One region of the Paenibacillus sp. FSL R5-0517 genome, then DNA from elsewhere that is predicted to be linked to it. Evidence: riboswitches for the same ligand, from Rfam matches in the RefSeq annotation. Region 1 holds a riboswitch; each other region holds the start of a gene.

Region 1 (6,055 bases):
AATGCAAACAAAAAAAGACTCCTCATGCGTTAGCTTGAGGAGTCTTTTTATTCGATGCGGTCGAGAGGACTCGAACCTCCACGGGGGGTTAGCCCACACGGACCTGAACCGTGCGCGTCTGCCAATTCCGCCACGACCGCATATTATATCTCCGTGATTAATCTCGGCGACAAGAAATAATATATCATGCCCAATCTATCATGTCAACACTGAAAATAATAACATGAAAGCCCGAACCAGACATGCTTGTCCATTTCGGGCTTTACCTTCAACTAATCATTTGGTTCATCAAAAAGGAGTCATACTACAGCTTGGAAGGCCAATTGCCATACCAGGCATAACCGCCTCTTCTTTCTTTATCAATGTCACTCAATTTGTATTTAACTACCCCGTCTCGTCCAATGAAAATGGGTCTATCCGTTCCTATTTCATAGAAGCGTGCCCAGATCGGTGCTGCTTTGGAATCAGCGATAATCTTGCTATCACCATTTGCCCTTTCATACTTGTAACCCGTAATTTTCACCTTGTTAAACCAGTCCTCTGCTCCTTTAATGGATGCGGTAATTTTAGCGGTAGCAGGCCTTGTTTTCAGAAATTTAACAATCGTTACACTCTCTCCAGCTGTCAGCGATGGTACTTCGTAGATTCTTGCGCTCGCTGGTTTAAGGGAACTGGAATCATGTTGTTGTCCCCATGCTGTAAGCTTCCCGCCTGAGACGACCTGAGTATTCAGAATCGCCTCCACACCTTTGGCAACTGAATTTTTACTGCGATTAGCAAGTGTACTGTCGATAAATGAGAAATCACCTTTGCGTGTTGCTACTTCATCGAGCATGATCATTACATTAATCATTGCATCATCATTGTAGGTAATATGCTTGTGATATCCAGAGCTTTGGTAGACTTGTGGCCATCCGCCGTTTGAATACTGCATATTGATCAAAAAGTTGATTCCTTTGATTGCAGCTGTGGAGTAGCGTGGATCATTCGTCTTTTTAAATTCCTTCGCCAATCTTCTAATTTCTGAATATGTAGCCTTGTTGTCAATCGTGGACTTCGCCCACTCTCCACTTGTTTGTTTATAATCTTTTCTCCAACCTCCATCCGGCAGTTGGTTCTTCAAAATATCTGAAATACTCGCTGTAGTACCCGATGCATCAGCAGCAGATACCGTCCCTACAGGGAGAACTGCAATTCCAACTGATGAGAACACCATGGCGCATGCCAGGACAAAAGTAACTATTTTCTTTGCTTTCAAATGTAACACTCTCCCATGTTCATTGTAATAACATCCACAATTCTACCTTACCTATAACGCCCGTCCTTAAACCTCCTTAATTTAAATATATAACATAATAAAATCTATTTTTATCCAATATGTGGATTGGATAATCAGATGATATGCAAAAAATCAATTTTTGTCAATATATGCAACTTAATGAATATAATCTCTTAAATTCTACATAACGGATAGTTCTTTTAACTCATGACAAACTTATTTATTTATCCAATTTCGTCTCAAACGAATCAATAATGACGTTTTTGTCATCAATGATACCCAAACTTGACGCCTTCTTTCATATAAAATCGTTAATTCCGCTAACATTGAGGTATTACGAAGGGGTTTAAAAGGGTTTGACAATTACGCATTTATGCAATATAGTTTCAAATAGTTACAAAAACTTAATTATTCATTGCCGAGTTTCAGGTTTGAAAACGGGGGAACCATTTTGGGTGAATTATTCTTATACATAGGAAATATAGGGAACCTTCTACCGAACCCTTAGCTAACTCCGTAGGCATCGAAGGGAGAACATTGATTTTGAAAAAACTGATTATCTCCATTTTTGGAGCGGCTGTACTATTTACATCCGGGGCAACAAGCACAGAGGCAAGCAGTATTAACTCCGTAGTGAACAACATGACAGGTATTCCTTACAAGTGGGGTGGCACGACTCTGGCCGGGTTCGACTGTTCCGGGTTTATGAGATATATTTTCAATAAATACAGCATTGAATTGCCACGTACTTCGCAACAGCAAGCCAAAGCAGGTACTCCAGTAGCCAAGAGCAATGTTCGGACAGGTGATCTGGTGTTCTTTAACACAACAGGCAAAGGCATTTCACATACAGGTGTTTATATCGGCGGCGGACAATTTGCACATGCATCCAGCAGCAAAGGGGTAAGCATCACCAAAATGAGCAATCCTTATTTCAATGATCGTTACGTAACAGCACGTCGGGTAACTGGACAGTTTATGTACGATAAAATGTTAGGGAAAATGTAGGTATAATATCAAAGAGGAGGCTCCGGATCAACCGGAACCTCCTCTTTTGTTTGATTTCCTCTTTAGGAGGACAGTCCTTGGACTACCTCCATCTACACTTAATGCAGCGCCTTCTGCACTCGCATCGCGCCCTGGGACAGGGCATGTCCGCCTCCTACAGCTCCGGCCACAGCAACGGTCTCCATAATCTCCTGATCTGTAGCGCCCTTGGCACGTGCTTCTTCTACATGATAGAAGGTACATACCTCATTGTTGGCGAACAAGCCAATACCAAGCGCGATGAGCTGTTTGGTCTTCGCATCAATCGCCCCAGGTTGGAAGCATTCTCCGGTAAACTCATGATACGACTTCACCACACCTGGCAGCACATCACTTAATGCTCCAATCTGATCCTTGTAGGCATGAACTTTATCATTCATCAATGTCATGTCTTGCAGCACACCCTCTCGGCTATAGTTACAGAATTTCTTCACTGTACCTATCTTCTCTCCCGAGTGAGTCAATTATGCTAAGAAATCATGGTAATTCCAAACATTTGTACGCTCATACTTCTGACATAATGATCGCTGTTACTCACCAAGTGGACTTTGCCGGGGTTCGCTGAACAACTGATAGTGGTAACCACGATCCAACTTGACGACACGTCGATTCTGACGACGGATAAGTACCTGCTCGCCATCCCAGGCAACGACAATCCCGGTTACATCGTTCGATTCCAGCTCGTCCCGTACTACTCTGACTTTCTCACCTGACAGACGCAGGGCGTCCAATTCTGTATCACTAATCATGTTCATGGCTCCTATATTCCAAATTTATTTACAAAAAGAGACCTAAATGATAAGTCATTTAGGTCTCACGTGACTGTATTGGACTGTCATGTCATTCGAAATTATGTCCCGACTGAAAGTTACCGCTGCGCGTGCTCTTTGCTGTCGTTCTTCTCGAACCAAAAATCAAGCACTTTGGCGGACATCACACGTTCTTCAAGGTACTCCACTTGATGCGGTGTAAATTGTTCTTTCCAAGAGAAGGACAACTCTTCGCATAAGCCTACAATCGTCAGTAATTCTGACCAGGCAACATAGCGTTTGTACCAGAAAAATTGAGGATGTTCAATCATATAGGGATAAAGGTCATCGAATTCCGTATGTTTACAATCCAGGGCACGTTCAAAATGAACTTTCGATTCCGCCAGCTTATCATTAAAGAATTGTTCTGTTGCCGGTTGGTTCCCCATGGTGTTGCCTCCTCTCCCTAACATAACCCCATTATAAATGAAATTAGCGGCCATGCAAAGGCATAGTTCAAAAAATAGGCCCTATTCCTTTAAAATGTCACATTTCGTTATCGTCAAATTGTACCGTCCCATCGTTCAGGGAACGAATGCGTACCAAGGCTTCCACCGGAATCCCCTGTTCACGAATCGTTCGTGCCCCTGCCTGGAAACATTTCTCTACCACAACACCGAATCCGACGAGTTCCGCACCGGAACGCTCAATGATTTTGATGACGCCACGAGCGGCATCTCCATTGGCAATAATATCATCAATGAACAAAATACGGTCATTCTCATGAATGAACTCGCGAGATACCATAATGTCAGTTACAATTCCTTTGGTAAAGGACGGTACGCGTTCACAGTAAGCATCAGGATCAGCTAGAAGTGTTTTTTTGCGACGGGCGAATACAAGTGGCACCCCAAGTTCATAGGCCGCGGCAAACGCAACCGGAATCCCTGAGGATTCTACCGTGATTACACGGGTCACTCCACTTTCACGAAAACGGGCAGCGAACTCACGCCCCATCTCCATCGTTAATGCAGGATCAATCTGGTGGTTCAACAGACCATCCAGCTTCAATACTTGATCCGAGATGACAACACCCTCTTGTAAAATTCGTTGTTTCAATAATTCCATGATTTGACCTCCCAAGCCTATCCTATGAGGTAAAAGTATCATATATCTATCTATAAGTTCAAGCGAAATTGCCTGGACGCTGTCCTTCAGACGCGATTCAAGCCAAAGCTCATGATCGATTGTCATGACTTTCGTGGGTCAAGCATACCTTGTACCATGGTACCCGCATGTCCAAACTATACAGGGTCCTGAGAGGGGAAACACATGAAACAGGCATTTCGGGTGCTGCAGATCGCATTTACATACATCGGAACGGTTGTCGGAGCCGGCTTCGCTACAGGGCAGGAAATTTTGCAGTTTTTTACCCAGTATGGCAAATGGGCCACCGTCACCATAGGCTTATCCACCATGCTCTTTGTCTGGTTAGGTACCAAAATGATGCTGATCGCCCACGATACCGGATCCCGCTCTTATGAGGATCTGAACAAACACTTATTCGGCCACAAGGCGGGCAAATGGATCACTTGGGTGACCCTTCTCATTCTCATTGGCGTGAACAGTGTCATGCTTGCCGGAGCAGGTTCCGTTTTTGTCGAACATCTCGGTTTGCATTATCAGACCGGTCTAATCGTCACACTTGTAGGGACATATCTGCTTCTCGGTCGGGGCATCCAAGCTATCCTTCAAATGAATAGCATTGTCGTGCCTATGATGCTCCTGTTATCTCTGCTCATGATCACAAGTACCATCCATCATCCGGGAGCTTCCCGATTCATCACACTGACGACAGACTCAAATCCTATTCAAGTATGGCTGTCTCCACTGTTGTACACTTCATTTAATCTGGCGTTAGCTCAAGCTGTTCTGGTGCCTGTAGGGAACCAGATTCGTAGTCGGAATGTGCTGAAGTGGGGCGGAGTATTGGGTGGAATTGGTGTAGGTTTCATGCTAATGGCAGCCCATTTTGCCATGTCGGCACAGATGCCCGGCATCATCCAATTCGAAATTCCGATGGGCAGCATCGCCTTTCAACTTGGATGGGCAGTACAATCTGTATATGTATCCCTTATTTTTATGGAAATATTCAGTACGTTTGTTGCCGATATCTATGGCATGACCTTGCAACTCAGACAACATATACGCGTTCATCCCCGTTTCATTACATTAACCATTATGCTGCTCTGTTACTCACTCAGTCAGTTTGGATTCAGTTCTCTGCTATCTATCCTTTACCCTATCTTCGGAAGTATGGCACTGTTCTGGGCAGCCAAATTGGTATTAAACCGCTGGGGTACATTTCGTGGACGCAAAAATATATAAACATGCTTATGTACTTCATGAATATGTGCATACGTTTGCTTACCACAATTCATCACTCATGCGCACACCTTTTGCATGAAAAAAAAGCCGCTGTTTAGCACAGCGGCTCGCACTTTTTGTTCTCTCTTTTAGGTCTTGCTGGGAAACTGTAGATACATCTTCTTCAGCTCATTGACTGATCTGCCGAGCGAGTAATGTGTTTTGGCTTTTTCACATGCTGAACGGGCAAGTTCATAACGATATGCCGGATCAAGCATCACCTTTTCAAGCGCTTCAGCCAGTGCAGAAGGATCTTCGGCCGGTACAAGCAACCCATTGCTACCATTCTCGATCTGTTCGGGTATTCCACCTACATCCGTACCCACAAGGGCAAGACAACTCAGCGCCGCTTCAGCGAAAACGGAACCAAATGCCTCTGCTCGTGAAGGAAGTACAAAAATATCAAAGAATGGCATGAATTCCTCAGGGTGCAGTGTGTAACCATAGAAAATGGTCTCATTATAGATCCCTAATCGCTGCGCCAATTCTTCCAGATCAGGACGAATCGGTCCATCTCCAATAATATGTAACACATAATCATGACCTCGGCCCT
Region 2 (6,055 bases), 2.2 Mb from region 1:
AGTCCCTTTAATGACCGCAGCATCCAACTGAAGGCCTTCCACCCGAAAAGTCACATCGCCGCCGTATGACTTCCGAACGACCAAGTCTCCGATATTCATCAACGTAATCACCTCTACCCCATCGTATGGGCAGAGACCCGGTTTGGTTCATTCGAATTTTATAATGCTGCGCGTACCCCTGCTTCCCACATTACGGTGCTGAGTGTAGCATACTCCTGCAGACTTAACGTCTCTCCGCGTCGGGATGGTTGGATACCTGCCTGCTCCAGCAGAATGTCTGCCTGTTCTCGGTTCTCCTTTGTGAAGAAACGAGCCTTCAGGTTGTTCGAGATTGTTTTTCTCCGCTGGGCAAAAGAAGCCTGTACCACTTCGAAGTAGTGTGCTTCATCGGGAATCTCAACTGGTGGTTGCTCACGCACCTTCAGCTTAATGACAGCTGATTCCACATTAGGTTGGGGAATGAAGACCGTCGGTGGCACAATACACACAAGCTCAGGAATACTGTAGTACTGAACTGCGATGCTCAGACTGCCGTAGTCTTTCGATCCCGGTGCAGCAGCCATGCGTTCAGCCACTTCTTTTTGGATCATGACAACAATGCTGTCCACTGGCAGCTTCTCTTCCAACAGTTTCATCATAATTGGAGTCGTTACATAATAAGGCAGGTTAGCCACAACACTGACTTTGTCCACCGATGCAAAATCGCTTTGGAACAGTTCAGCCAGATCAAGCTTCAGCACATCACCATGATGCACACGTACATTCGGATAAGGCTGCATCACTTCTCCCAGAATGGGAATCAAGCGCTGATCAATCTCTACGGCTGTGACAGGACCCGCTACCCGGGCCAATCGTTCCGTAAGGGCTCCAATACCCGGTCCGATCTCTAAAGCGCCCTTGGACTCGTCCAAATCGGCTGCATTAACAATTTTGTTCAGTATATTTTGATCGATCAAAAAGTTCTGACCTAGACTTTTCTTAAATGAGAATCCGTGTCTTTGAATAATTTCTTTGGTTCGCTTGGGCGTTGCAATTTCTATCGTCTCTTCCATATCCTTCATATGCTCACAATCCTTCACGTTCAATTTGCGCTAATGCTGTAGAGAACTCTTCCCGTGTAATCTGAAATACACCGAGACGTTTGTGGAACTGCTTACCGTTACAATATCCGATACCCAGCAGATTGCCCATCTCCATGCGACGTGCAGCAGCCTGCGGATGCACAATAAGTCCTGCCGCGATCAGGTCCTCCCAATCGATCAGGCTAGGAGCGCCTTCGTATGAAGTATGTACACGTGCCAGAGCATGACGGATTGCCTCCGGTGAGGCATTCTCCACCCCAATATCCCCTTTGCGTGTGGCATCGGCTTCCGGAATGAAAGCATGTTTGCAACCAGGCACCTTATTCGCAATGATTTTACGAATGCGTTCGCCGGCATGATCCGGATCTGTCAGTACAATGACTCCCCGTCTCTCCTGAGCAAGCGCAATCCGGTTCAGAATGCGTTGGTTGATGGCTGATCCACCTGTTTCTATGGTATCGGCTTCCACGGCCCGACGGATGGCTACCGTATCATCACGGCCTTCCACCACAATGACTTCTTTTATCATGTTCCATTTCTTCCTTTCTAACGCAAAAAGAAGAGGAATATCCTCTTCTCTGCCAAACGGCGGGGGAGACTGAATTCAGACCCCTCCGCCGCATATTCCGCATGAATCATTCATGCAACTATTTTATAGCATTCCCATTTCAAAGTAAAACGATTTTAGTTCGCTTCCGGCTTCACCGGACCGATCACGTAGACCGTCTTGCCTTTCTTGCGTCCAAAATTCAGGGCATGCTTCACACTGTCATAATATACGTCAATTTTGTTGCCTTTAATGGCACCGCCTGTATCTTCCGCACGACGGAATCCCAGACCTTCGATATATACCCACCAGCCAATTGGTATGACTTTGGGATCAACCGCAATGGTGCGTCCTTCCGTTACACGAGTACCAGAAGCTGTTTTGGTTCCAATGCCAGGCTCTTCGGAAGAGTAGGCAGTCATGGATACATTCTTAAGTACTTTGGAGTATTTAAAAGAAGTCCCGGATACGGTAATCACTTTGCTGCCCGAGGCAGATGTTTTCTTCGAGTTCGTTGTTGTAGCTTTTTTCGTTGTTGAAGTCTGAGCTGATACGGTCTGAATCTCTGGTTTTTTCACGACCGGTTTTGCTTTGGTGCCGACAGCAATAACTTTATCTACACGATTATTCGCGACAGATTTGCCGACCATTTTTTTGGAGACCAATTCTCCATCCTGAAATACCTTTTCGATGTGCTGTACAATTGTGCCTTCTTTGCCGTTCACAACGACACGGTTATCCCCTTTGTACAAGCTAGGGTCAGCCGTTTTAATTACTTTGTAAGCGATTGGTTGTTCTACATCCACTGTACGCTTTGTTACGCGCACTACACGGATCTTCATATCTGCTTTGATCGCAGTTCCAAGCGCCGGATACACCTTATCATTACTTTCAACTTGAATACCTGATTTTTGAATTGCATCTTCTACCGATGAATCCGTTGTATACAGAGTCTTGGTGTCTCCGTCTGCCGTAATGTTAACTGGAACGGCCCGCTCAATAACGATTCGGTCTCCATCTGTAATCGCCCCGTTCATGGACATGGATACCTTATCGTGAGGGCTGACTGTGATCGACTGCTCCTCCAACATTTCCTGAAGCATTCCTGTACGAGTCTCTACCACCTGAGCTTTGCCATCAATAACCAGTGAAATTTGTTTCCCGGCCTGACCGTAAACGACTAACAAGATCATGATTGTAAGCGCAATTGAGAAAATCGCGATCAATGCCATTTGACGCATGTTCTCATGCTTCCACCGCAACGCGAAAGACTTACTGGATGATCGTGACTCATGGGTCTCTTCTGGTTGGAATGTGCCCACTTCTCCGTCCTCCTTCATAGCCTCGCCGTCTAAAGTAACGCATGATGTCTTTGACGTGACTATACCAAATTTTCTACAGAACACAGATCGAACCAACTGATCGGTTCTGCACCATGAATCAATCTTCGCAACATGATGTCATCCTCCTGAATACCTACCGTATGATGACAACATTTCTTTTATTCAAAAACAAAAAAGCCAAAGAAAGAGTGTAAGAGGAACTCTTTCGTGGCTTCCGAATGATTTTGAATATCGGAAATTCATGCACGAGGTTGCCTCTCTTTTTCCGCTTGCGAGGTTAGCTGTCGGGTTCGGGCGAAAGAGAGCCGCCCTATCTTGGGTCACCCGCTCATGGCGGACGCCCTTGAATTCACCCCGAGACCCAAAGAAGAAATCAAATACGGCTTCGCAGTTCCCTTCGCTGCTTTTGGGTCAGCGAACGTTGCGCATCGGCCAAATTCACCGATGTTTAAGCCCTATTGGTTCCCCCGCTCTCCGTTAACGGAGACTCAGCGAGACTGATTCATGAAAGTAATGTTGTTTCATCGGAAAGTGTCCCTTTGTTCATCCCCCGAACATCTGTCCAATTTTCCGCACAACAATTCACTGAAAAGATGATATCCTGTTTTGATGCATGTTGTAAAGCGTTGATCAAGTACGTTTTTCTGAATATTTGGTTAAAATATTGTAATATTCTTGATTTATTTGGATCAAAGGGCAAATTAACTCCGCTTACCTGCCTTTTTCACCTCATTTGCTCGTTTTTTTAACGAATTCCAAATCGTTCCATGGCATTTTTGGTGGTTATTGCAGCAATTTCCTCCACCGAAATGCCTTTAATTTCCGCAGCTGCCTCTGCAACCAGACGTACATGCGCTGTCTCATTTCGTTTCCCGCGATAAGGGTGAGGTGTCAAATATGGAGCATCGGTTTCAATGAAAAATCGGTCCATCGGAACCTTCGCCAGCACCTCTTTGGGTTGCTTTGCGTTTTTGAAGGTAATCGGTCCTCCGAAGGAGAGATGGAAACCCATATCGAGACAACTTTTCGCTGTTTCCCAGCTGCCTGAGAACGAGTGCATCACACCACCAACCTCACTCGCCTTCTCTTCACGCAAAATTCTTATGATATCCTCATGTGCATCCCGATTATGGATGACAATCGGCATGTTCACTTCACGCGCCAAGGCAATTTGTTGTCGTAATACGCGATGCTGTATTTCCTTCGGTGAAGTATCCCAGTGATAATCCAATCCAATCTCACCGATTGCCACCACTTTTTCATGCTTGCATAAAGATGCAATCCACTCCAAATCCCCCTCCTGCATTGTGATCGCATCTACGGGATGCCAACCTACAGCTGCATAGATAAAGTCATACGTTTCAGCGAGTTTCATTGTGGTTGGAATTGTCTCCCGGTTAAAGCCAATGTTGATCATGCGACCAACTCCTGCATCCACAGCACGCTGAATCATGTCCTCGCGGTCCTCGTCGAATTGTGGTGCATCCAGATGTGTATGTGTGTCGAACAGCATCATGTCTGTATCTCCCTTCATGTCGAAATAACGACTATCTTCTTTTGAAAATTTAATTGGTGAAATTCAAATTTTTTAATGACTCATACAAAAAAACATTTTGGACAATCTGTATATTACATCATTACGTTTGTTTCTTCACAACTACAATATATAGAAGATATAAGGATATTCTGATCTACATATTGCTGATTGTGCTAACTTTGCCTACTTTCATTTACAAAATTATGTCGATCTACATATACTCCCCATTAAAGCAGATTACTGTATCATGAAAAATAGCTCTTTTTGAAAGTCTTTTGATATCTAAATTCTTCATTGGATTATACCCACACGATTACAAGAAATAGGGGCGTATATGTGACGGTAATTCATGAATAATCGCATCCACCTTGTTTTGCGGGTAATACAAATGATGTTTCCCCCGGTGAAGCCCGCTGATGGAACGGACAATGTCAGATACTTCTGACAACTCACGTAAATTGTCCTGTCGATCCAGAAGAAGAATCTGCTTATCCGTGGATTCATCCGGACGAAAAACATCATACGGATTATCGGAAGGAAAATCAATTTCAAGATCATATTCGGGATCAAGACCTGCCTGTACAAAAGCTTCCCGAATCTCTTCTATTATTGTCAAGTCGACCTGTTCAAGCTCTACATACTTATATAACTTGCGATCCATAAAACGTTCGCATAACTCACTCAGAACAGTATCGTCCTCCTTTCGCCACTGTGTAAATGCCGTCTGAATTAATGCTTCATCCAACTGCAAATATTCATCCACGGATAATTCTCCTGCAAATAATTGAGGGAGTGGATCAATCATGAAGCGAAATTGAAAATCATGCTGTATGAGTGTTTTTGCTCGCTTGAATATTTGCCGCAATAGAATTTCAGAACTACGAGTTACCGGATGGAAGTAAATCTGCCAATACATCTGATACCTAGACATGAGGTAATCCTCCACAGCATGCATACCTGACTCCTTGACTACAATCCGTCCATGATAAGGACGCAGCATCCGAAGGATGCGATCAAGGTCAATCGTGCCGTAATTTACACCTGTAAAATAAGCATCCCTGAGCAAATAGTCCATTCGGTCTGCATCAAGCGGGCTGGTCACCAAGTTCACGACAATCGGCTTTTCGTACGTTTTTTGAATGACAGATGCCACTTTCTCAGGAAAATCAGGAGCATACCGTCTTAAGATCGCCCCTACTTCGGTATCACCTGTAATAATGCGACAAGTCCAATCTTCGTGATTCATGTCAAAAGCTTCCTCGATGGAGTGAGAGAATGGACCATGCCCGAGATCATGAAGCAGAGCTGCACACAGAGCTACAATCTTTTCTTCCTTCGGCCAATCTGAATAATGACTTCTTTCAAATTGAGAGATGATCTTGCGTGTAATTTCATAAACACCTAGTGAATGTGAGAACCGGCTATGCTCTGCTCCGTGAAAAGTAAGGTAAGAAGTACCGAGTTGGCGAATCCGGCGTAAACGCTGAAATTCCGGGGTGTTAATTAACTGCCATATAACCGGATCTTGCACGTGGATATAATTATG
Region 3 (6,055 bases), 2.1 Mb from region 1:
TCCACATCTCACATGCCGTTGCTCCACCATACAGCTGTCCCTCTTCCGTGCGATCCACAGCTACCCACACCAGCCATACTTGGCGTCCGTTGGGCACATCTTCACGATTCGTCGAGAACTTGATATTGCGCTCCACTTTACTCTTCGCATGCATCGCACCAATATCAATTTTGGCTTCGCCATTGTCAATAATGACCGGAGATAGGTTATTCAGATCAATGGAGCCTGCACCGAAGCCTTTATGCTTGCTCTTTGCACTAACGATATTCAAGGCAATCTGCTTTTTGCCGTTTTGCTCGTTTTGGTCCATGTTTATAGCCTCCAAGGGTTGATACAAATATTTTAACTAATAATCGGCCCATTGCAAACATATACATGCTGTAGATGCTTGTCAACGGGAGGTATTTATCGATGATTCCACGACGCGCCAAGAGCTGGCTCACCGCATCCCTGGCCCTGTGTGTGCTGGCCGGAGGGATATGGATCACTCTGGGTTATACTCACTCAACTCATTCCGGATTGCCAACACTTGCCCCGGAATCGGGCAAGCCTAAGGCAAAAGCCCCAACCCCAGCACCTCCAGAAAGTGTACAGACCCCTACTGCCGAAGTGTACAGCAACCGTGTTGTGGAATATCACATGGATGTAAAACTGGTCGAAGGGAACGTACTGGAAGGGACTCAGACGATTACCTGGACACATCCAGGTAAAAAAACCGTCAACGAGCTTTACTTTCATATGTATCCCAACGCCTTCTCTTCTGCTGACACCACCTTTATGAAGGAATCCGGTGGAAAGCTTCGGGGTGATGTCATGCCTACCAACGGTTATGGCTCCATGAATATTACCGAAATGAAAACGGAGGACGGGCTCTCTCTGCTGCACCGGATGCAGTATGTGCAACCAGATGACGGAAATATCAAGGACACCACCCTCATTAAAGTACGCTTACCCAAACCCGTCAAAGGCGGAGAAAGCATTACACTCCACACCCGATTCCAAGTGAATCTGCCAAAGATTTTTGCCCGGATGGGAACTGCTGATGATTTTGTCATGGCAGGTCAATGGTTTCCTAAATTAAGTGCCTATGAACCTGTGGGCAGGCGCGGACGGACAACGGAAGGCTGGAATCTGCACCAATACCATGGCAATTCAGAGTTTTACGCCGACTTCGGTATATATAGTGTGCGTATTCGGGTGCCTGAAACATACAAAGTTGCCGCTACCGGATTTCCGACACAACAAGCCGTGGTGAAGAACGGAGAAAAAGTCTATCAATTCTATGCCGATGATGTGCATGATTTCGCCTGGGCAGCTTCACCGAATTTTGTCTACGCCGAGGAACCCTTCTCTGCACCCAATGTGCCTGGTGTACGAATCAAATTATATTTAGATCCTGCTCATCAGGATCTGAAGGAACGTTATTTCTACGCCGCGAAGGCCGCTCTATCCAATTATAGCAAATGGTTTGGCCCGTATCCTTATGCTACCTTATCCATCGTTGTTCCACCCAAAGCGGGGAACGGTGCTGGAGGTATGGAATACCCTACGCTGGTAACGGCCTTTGGAGCCGATGACACTACTCCAGGTTATGACCTGGAACGTACCGTAGTCCACGAGATCGGACACCAGTACTTCTACGGCATGGTTGCCAGCAACGAATTCGAGGAAGCCTGGCTGGATGAGGGGTTCACCTCTTATGCAGAAGACAAATTGATGGAGCAGGAATACGGATTGATTCCGAATCTGCCGGTACAATCGGGCCTGATTACGTCTCCTTCATCCTTAACACAAGAATCCTGGAAGTTCGATTCACAGAATGAGTATGCAGCCAATGTCTACACACGTGGCAAGCTTGTATTGCTTGGTATTGAACATCAAGTCGGCACAAAAAAGATGGAACGCATTCTCTCTACCTATGTGAAGAAGTACCGCTTCAAACATCCCACTTCGGCAGATTTTCAGAACGTTGTGGAACAAGTGACCCGCACGTCCTGGTCTGATTATTTTGACCAATACGTCTACGGTAATGGAATGGCTGACTTTGCTGTAGAGAAGATTCGTGTTACGCCTGTACAGAAAGACGGTCAAACATGGTACGAGTCATCCGTGACGATTGTCAAAAAAGGCAGTGATTACAACGCCGTTCCTGTTCGCATTGCTTTTGAAGACGGACATACCCTCACCAAGCAATGGGATGGCATAGAAGATCGAATTACCTATAAATTAACGCACACATCCCCCGTAGCTTGGGCCATGACCGATCCCCTGTACACGATCGTGCTGGAGAACCGCCATATGAACAATTTCCTAAAATCCGGACTGGATGAGCAGACGAAGTCCCGCTGGAGCATGAGTGTAACCAAACTAATAGAAGCCATATTCGGAGGTCTGTCATGGTGAGGTGGATACGGTGAAAGCGAAAATACGTGAAGGCTGGTTTCTCGTCCGTCAGCATATGTTCATTGCGGCACTCTTATTTCTTTATCAACTCATTTGGGGATATTTCTTCTATCGAATGGTACAATCGGCAGTCATCCCACTCCTCCTGCGCTATCCAGATTCTGATGCCGGGGAACTGAGTACACTTTTGTTCAAAATGGAAAGCCAACTTAACCTATCTACCCATCCGGAGGTTCATCGTTATCTATGGATTCTGGGGGGCATGCTGCTGGTTCGCATGTTGATCAGCCCCCTTATTCAGGCAGGACTGCTCTACTCACTTCAGCACTTTAATTCTACAGAAGAGCGCATCCCATTCGTCCGTGGAATCAAAAAACTGTGGAAACCGATGCTGCTGCTGCACACCATACGTACATTATTGATACTTCTGCCCGCCTACTGGCTCATACCGAAGCTCTACTCGATCCTCATGGACGGATTTCATTCCCTTCAATTACTTTTGCCTGGTATACCTTATGTTGCTGCCTGGATTGTATATGGATGGGTCATCCACCATGTCATGCTCTACATGCAGTTCGGTGTGTCGGCACCAGAAGGAGAAGGCGGGGCTCACGGCACCCTCAAAGCACTCTGGATTGCACTGCGTCATCTCATCGCCGTTATCGGCATTGCTCTCCTGCTGGGCGGAGTCCACTTACTCGTCTTTGGGGCATTCACTTCAGCCTCATGGTTATTAACGGGACTTACCGGACTTATACTACAGCAGACGTATCCACTTGCCAGATGTCTATTGAGTCTGTGGAAAATATGCAGCCATTTCCGATTGTGGCAGTCCAAAGTATCCAAAGGTGAGAGCATTTAGTTTAAAAATTGTTACCATCACATGTTAAACTCATGGCTTGCTATGTACTTATAAATAGGCAAACCTCAACCTTTCCCCGTCAAAGGTCGAGGTTTTTTTTGCTAATTTTGTTGCTAAACGTTGCCAAAGACGTACTCCTCTGTTACAATAATCGCAGTGAGTTTTTAGTAACAACTTTGTAATCTTTACATTCATATTTGTAACTACTTAAAATTAAATCGTCATTTCTTGATTTCGCAGGTGCATAACTAGCATAGCCAAATTCCTGGCACCTGGGAAGCGGGGGAACCAGTTATGGGTGAATTGATCTTGCTACAGAGGGATCATAGGGGACCTTCAACCGAATCCTTAAGCTAACCTCGCAGGCGTTGGAAGGGGAATATCTCTTGTTCAAGAAGAAATTAACCGCAGCTGTACTTAGCATCACATTCGCATTATCGCTTGGTGCAGGTAGCGCATTCGCAGATTCAAAAATGGATAAAGTAATTGATTCAGCAATGGGAACTACATACAAAAGTGGGGGAACAACGCTTAACGGCTTTGACTGCTCCGGATTTACACGGTATGTATTCGACAAATTGGGTATTGATTTGGCACGCCAATCCAGTTCCCAATTCGACATGGGCGATTCCGTATCCCGCATGGAAATGAGAGCTGGCGATCTGGTATTCTTTAATACTACAGGTAAAGGCGTATCCCATGTAGGAATCTTTGTAGGGGATGGAAAGTTCGCACACTCTTCTTCTTCCAAAGGCGTTACGATCAGTGCATTGAGTGAAAGCTATTGGGCCAATCGTTATGTTGGCGCTAAACGGATTATGAGCACGGACGCGTATGAATCACTGGCCCTTGACTAGGGACAAGCTGAGCAACATGATACTGTAACCATGAACCATACTGTAACGAAGCAAGAAGCATAACAGAACCGCCCGGTACATTCTCCGCAGGAATGTATCCGGCGGTTTTTTTGTGCTTCCATCCTGATTCATATTGCAAGTTACGCTCGGGGCTATCCTGCAACATCAACAGGCTCATTTTGTCCTCGTTCGTCCGTGCCCTTATGATGTTTTTACCCACCCTGTTATAATATAAACGGAATTACCGGAACTTTTGTTTCATATTTTTCTGGTAAAGGGAAACTTGCCAAATCAATATCTCTTTTGTAGAGTGAACTAAGAGTTCTGTGTCAAGGAAAGGAGCATGCAGACGTATGAAGGAAGCCCCTGTGACGTTTCATGTTGTACCGATGCAAGAAGAACATGCGGAGCTCATCTGCAGTTGGCAGTATGATCCGCCTTACAATATCTATAGCTGGCTCCCCTGGGAGCAGATGAAAGCGCTGGAAGTGGAATTCGGAGATGCACAACTGCGGCAGGAGCAATATGCGATCGTCCTGGATCAGAATGATCGTATATGTGGATTTGCTCAATACTTCCCACTTCAAGGGGTAACCCGGATTGGCCTCGGGATGCATCCAGAGCTTTGCGGACAGGGTCAAGGGACAGCCTTTGTCACGGCCATTGTACAGGAAGCTATTCGCCGAAATCCCACGAATGAGATTGATCTGGAAGTGCTCACTTGGAATGCTCGTGCCATTCAAGTCTATCTAAAGAGTGGATTTGTCACCCAGGATACATACGAACGACAGACCCCAAGCGGCTTGAAGCCCTTTCACTGTATGGTTTATGAAGGGCCTCGTGATTAAAATCCATTGCAAAACAACCAAATTTGCGCCTTGTTATGTGATTAGTTCAAAAATTTCCCACAAAATGCTATGATGTCAGTACAGGTTCCGTTATAATGATATGGATAGTTTCAGGTTAGATGATCTTTCATTCTGGAGGGGACATAAGGGATGCACAAATGGATCATGAGCGGAGTATTTTTTGCAGCATGCGCTTTAGCTATTGTTTTAATGTTTACGCTTCCAGGGAAAGAAGAAGTGGCTGAAGAAGCCAAGCCAACCATGCCGGAAGTCACATTGGATGCCGGACAGGCTGAAGCACTGGTCAAAGCCAATTGTATCTCCTGTCACGGGGATCAGCTTCAGGGTGGTGTAGGACCTGCTCTAGCAAACATCGGCAGCCAGGATGATCTGGAGAAGATCTACACTACGATTGTCAAAGGTAAAGGTGGCGGCATGCCTTCCTTCAAGGGCAAACTGCAGGATGAAGAGATTGCTAATATCGCCATGTGGCTGTCAGAGAAGAAATAATCTCTGCACGCGCATAACAAAGAGGCCCTTAATCCCCTTTTGGGAGAATAAGAGCCTCTTTGTTATGCTATTGATTAGGCATCTGCCGCATGCTCGGCCAGAAAGGCCTCCACTTCACGTGCGGACGGCATCCCGGACTGGGCGCCGAGCTTCGTCACGGATAACGCGGCCGCACCCATGGCGAAGCCTACGGCCGCGTCCAACGTCTCACCGCGCGCGAGGGCTACCGCCAACGCGCCGTTGAAGCAATCGCCAGCGCCGGTCGTATCGACGGCGCTTACGGCGTAGCCGGGCGCACGGCATGCGCCGGCACGCCCTGCCTGTACGCGGCCACCAGGCGCCGCCGCGTACACAGCCCCCTCGGGGCCAAGCGTCGTGACGACAGCCGCCCCGAGGGATGCGGCGAGCTCTGCGACCGCCGCATCCAGGTCTTCCGGCCGGAGATGATCCCGGCCGGTCAGCACGGCAAGCTCACTGCGGTTCGGCGTGACAACGTCGACGCACCGCAGGAGCTCCTGGGGCAGACCCGGCACCGCGGGAGCCGGGTTGAGCACCACCAGTGCGCTGCCTTCAGC

Evidence for each region. A riboswitch is a leader RNA that binds a small molecule or an ion and turns the genes downstream of it on or off. The one in region 1 is predicted to bind cyclic di-AMP.
Region 2: it holds a riboswitch for cyclic di-AMP, as region 1 does, so the genes downstream of both, MKX40_RS00150 (ubiquitin-like domain-containing protein) here and MKX40_RS10150 (C40 family peptidase) in region 1, are expected to answer to the same signal.
Region 3: it holds a riboswitch for cyclic di-AMP, as region 1 does, so the genes downstream of both, MKX40_RS00530 (C40 family peptidase) here and MKX40_RS10150 (C40 family peptidase) in region 1, are expected to answer to the same signal.

The regions. Positions count from the first base shown of each region.
Region 1 covers NZ_CP150235.1:2,245,194-2,251,248, reverse strand. The annotation lists tRNA gene MKX40_RS10160 (tRNA-Leu) at 56-140, opposite strand; gene pelA (pectate lyase) at 305-1,267, opposite strand; cyclic di-AMP (ydaO/yuaA leader) riboswitch at 1,686-1,817, shown strand; gene MKX40_RS10150 (C40 family peptidase) at 1,823-2,287, shown strand; gene MKX40_RS10145 (carboxymuconolactone decarboxylase family protein) at 2,386-2,715, opposite strand; gene MKX40_RS10140 (hypothetical protein) at 2,857-3,075, opposite strand; gene MKX40_RS10135 (hypothetical protein) at 3,195-3,524, opposite strand; gene MKX40_RS10130 (xanthine phosphoribosyltransferase) at 3,622-4,203, opposite strand; gene MKX40_RS10125 (hypothetical protein) at 4,408-5,463, shown strand; gene MKX40_RS10120 (glycosyltransferase family 4 protein) at 5,592-6,055, opposite strand, start outside.
Region 2 covers NZ_CP150235.1:30,363-36,417, reverse strand. The annotation lists gene yabG (sporulation peptidase YabG) at 1-99, opposite strand, end outside; gene rsmA (16S rRNA (adenine(1518)-N(6)/adenine(1519)-N(6))-dimethyltransferase RsmA) at 159-1,061, opposite strand; gene rnmV (ribonuclease M5) at 1,066-1,611, opposite strand; gene MKX40_RS00150 (ubiquitin-like domain-containing protein) at 1,767-2,951, opposite strand; cyclic di-AMP (ydaO/yuaA leader) riboswitch at 3,223-3,476, opposite strand; gene MKX40_RS00145 (TatD family hydrolase) at 3,718-4,488, opposite strand; gene MKX40_RS00140 (HD domain-containing protein) at 4,823-6,055, opposite strand, start outside.
Region 3 covers NZ_CP150235.1:107,624-113,678, reverse strand. The annotation lists gene MKX40_RS00545 (YwhD family protein) at 1-310, opposite strand, end outside; gene MKX40_RS00540 (M1 family metallopeptidase) at 412-2,403, shown strand; gene MKX40_RS00535 (hypothetical protein) at 2,414-3,265, shown strand; cyclic di-AMP (ydaO/yuaA leader) riboswitch at 3,511-3,648, shown strand; gene MKX40_RS00530 (C40 family peptidase) at 3,688-4,122, shown strand; gene MKX40_RS00525 (GNAT family protein) at 4,476-4,970, shown strand; gene MKX40_RS00520 (cytochrome c) at 5,121-5,480, shown strand; gene rbsK (ribokinase) at 5,555-6,055, opposite strand, start outside.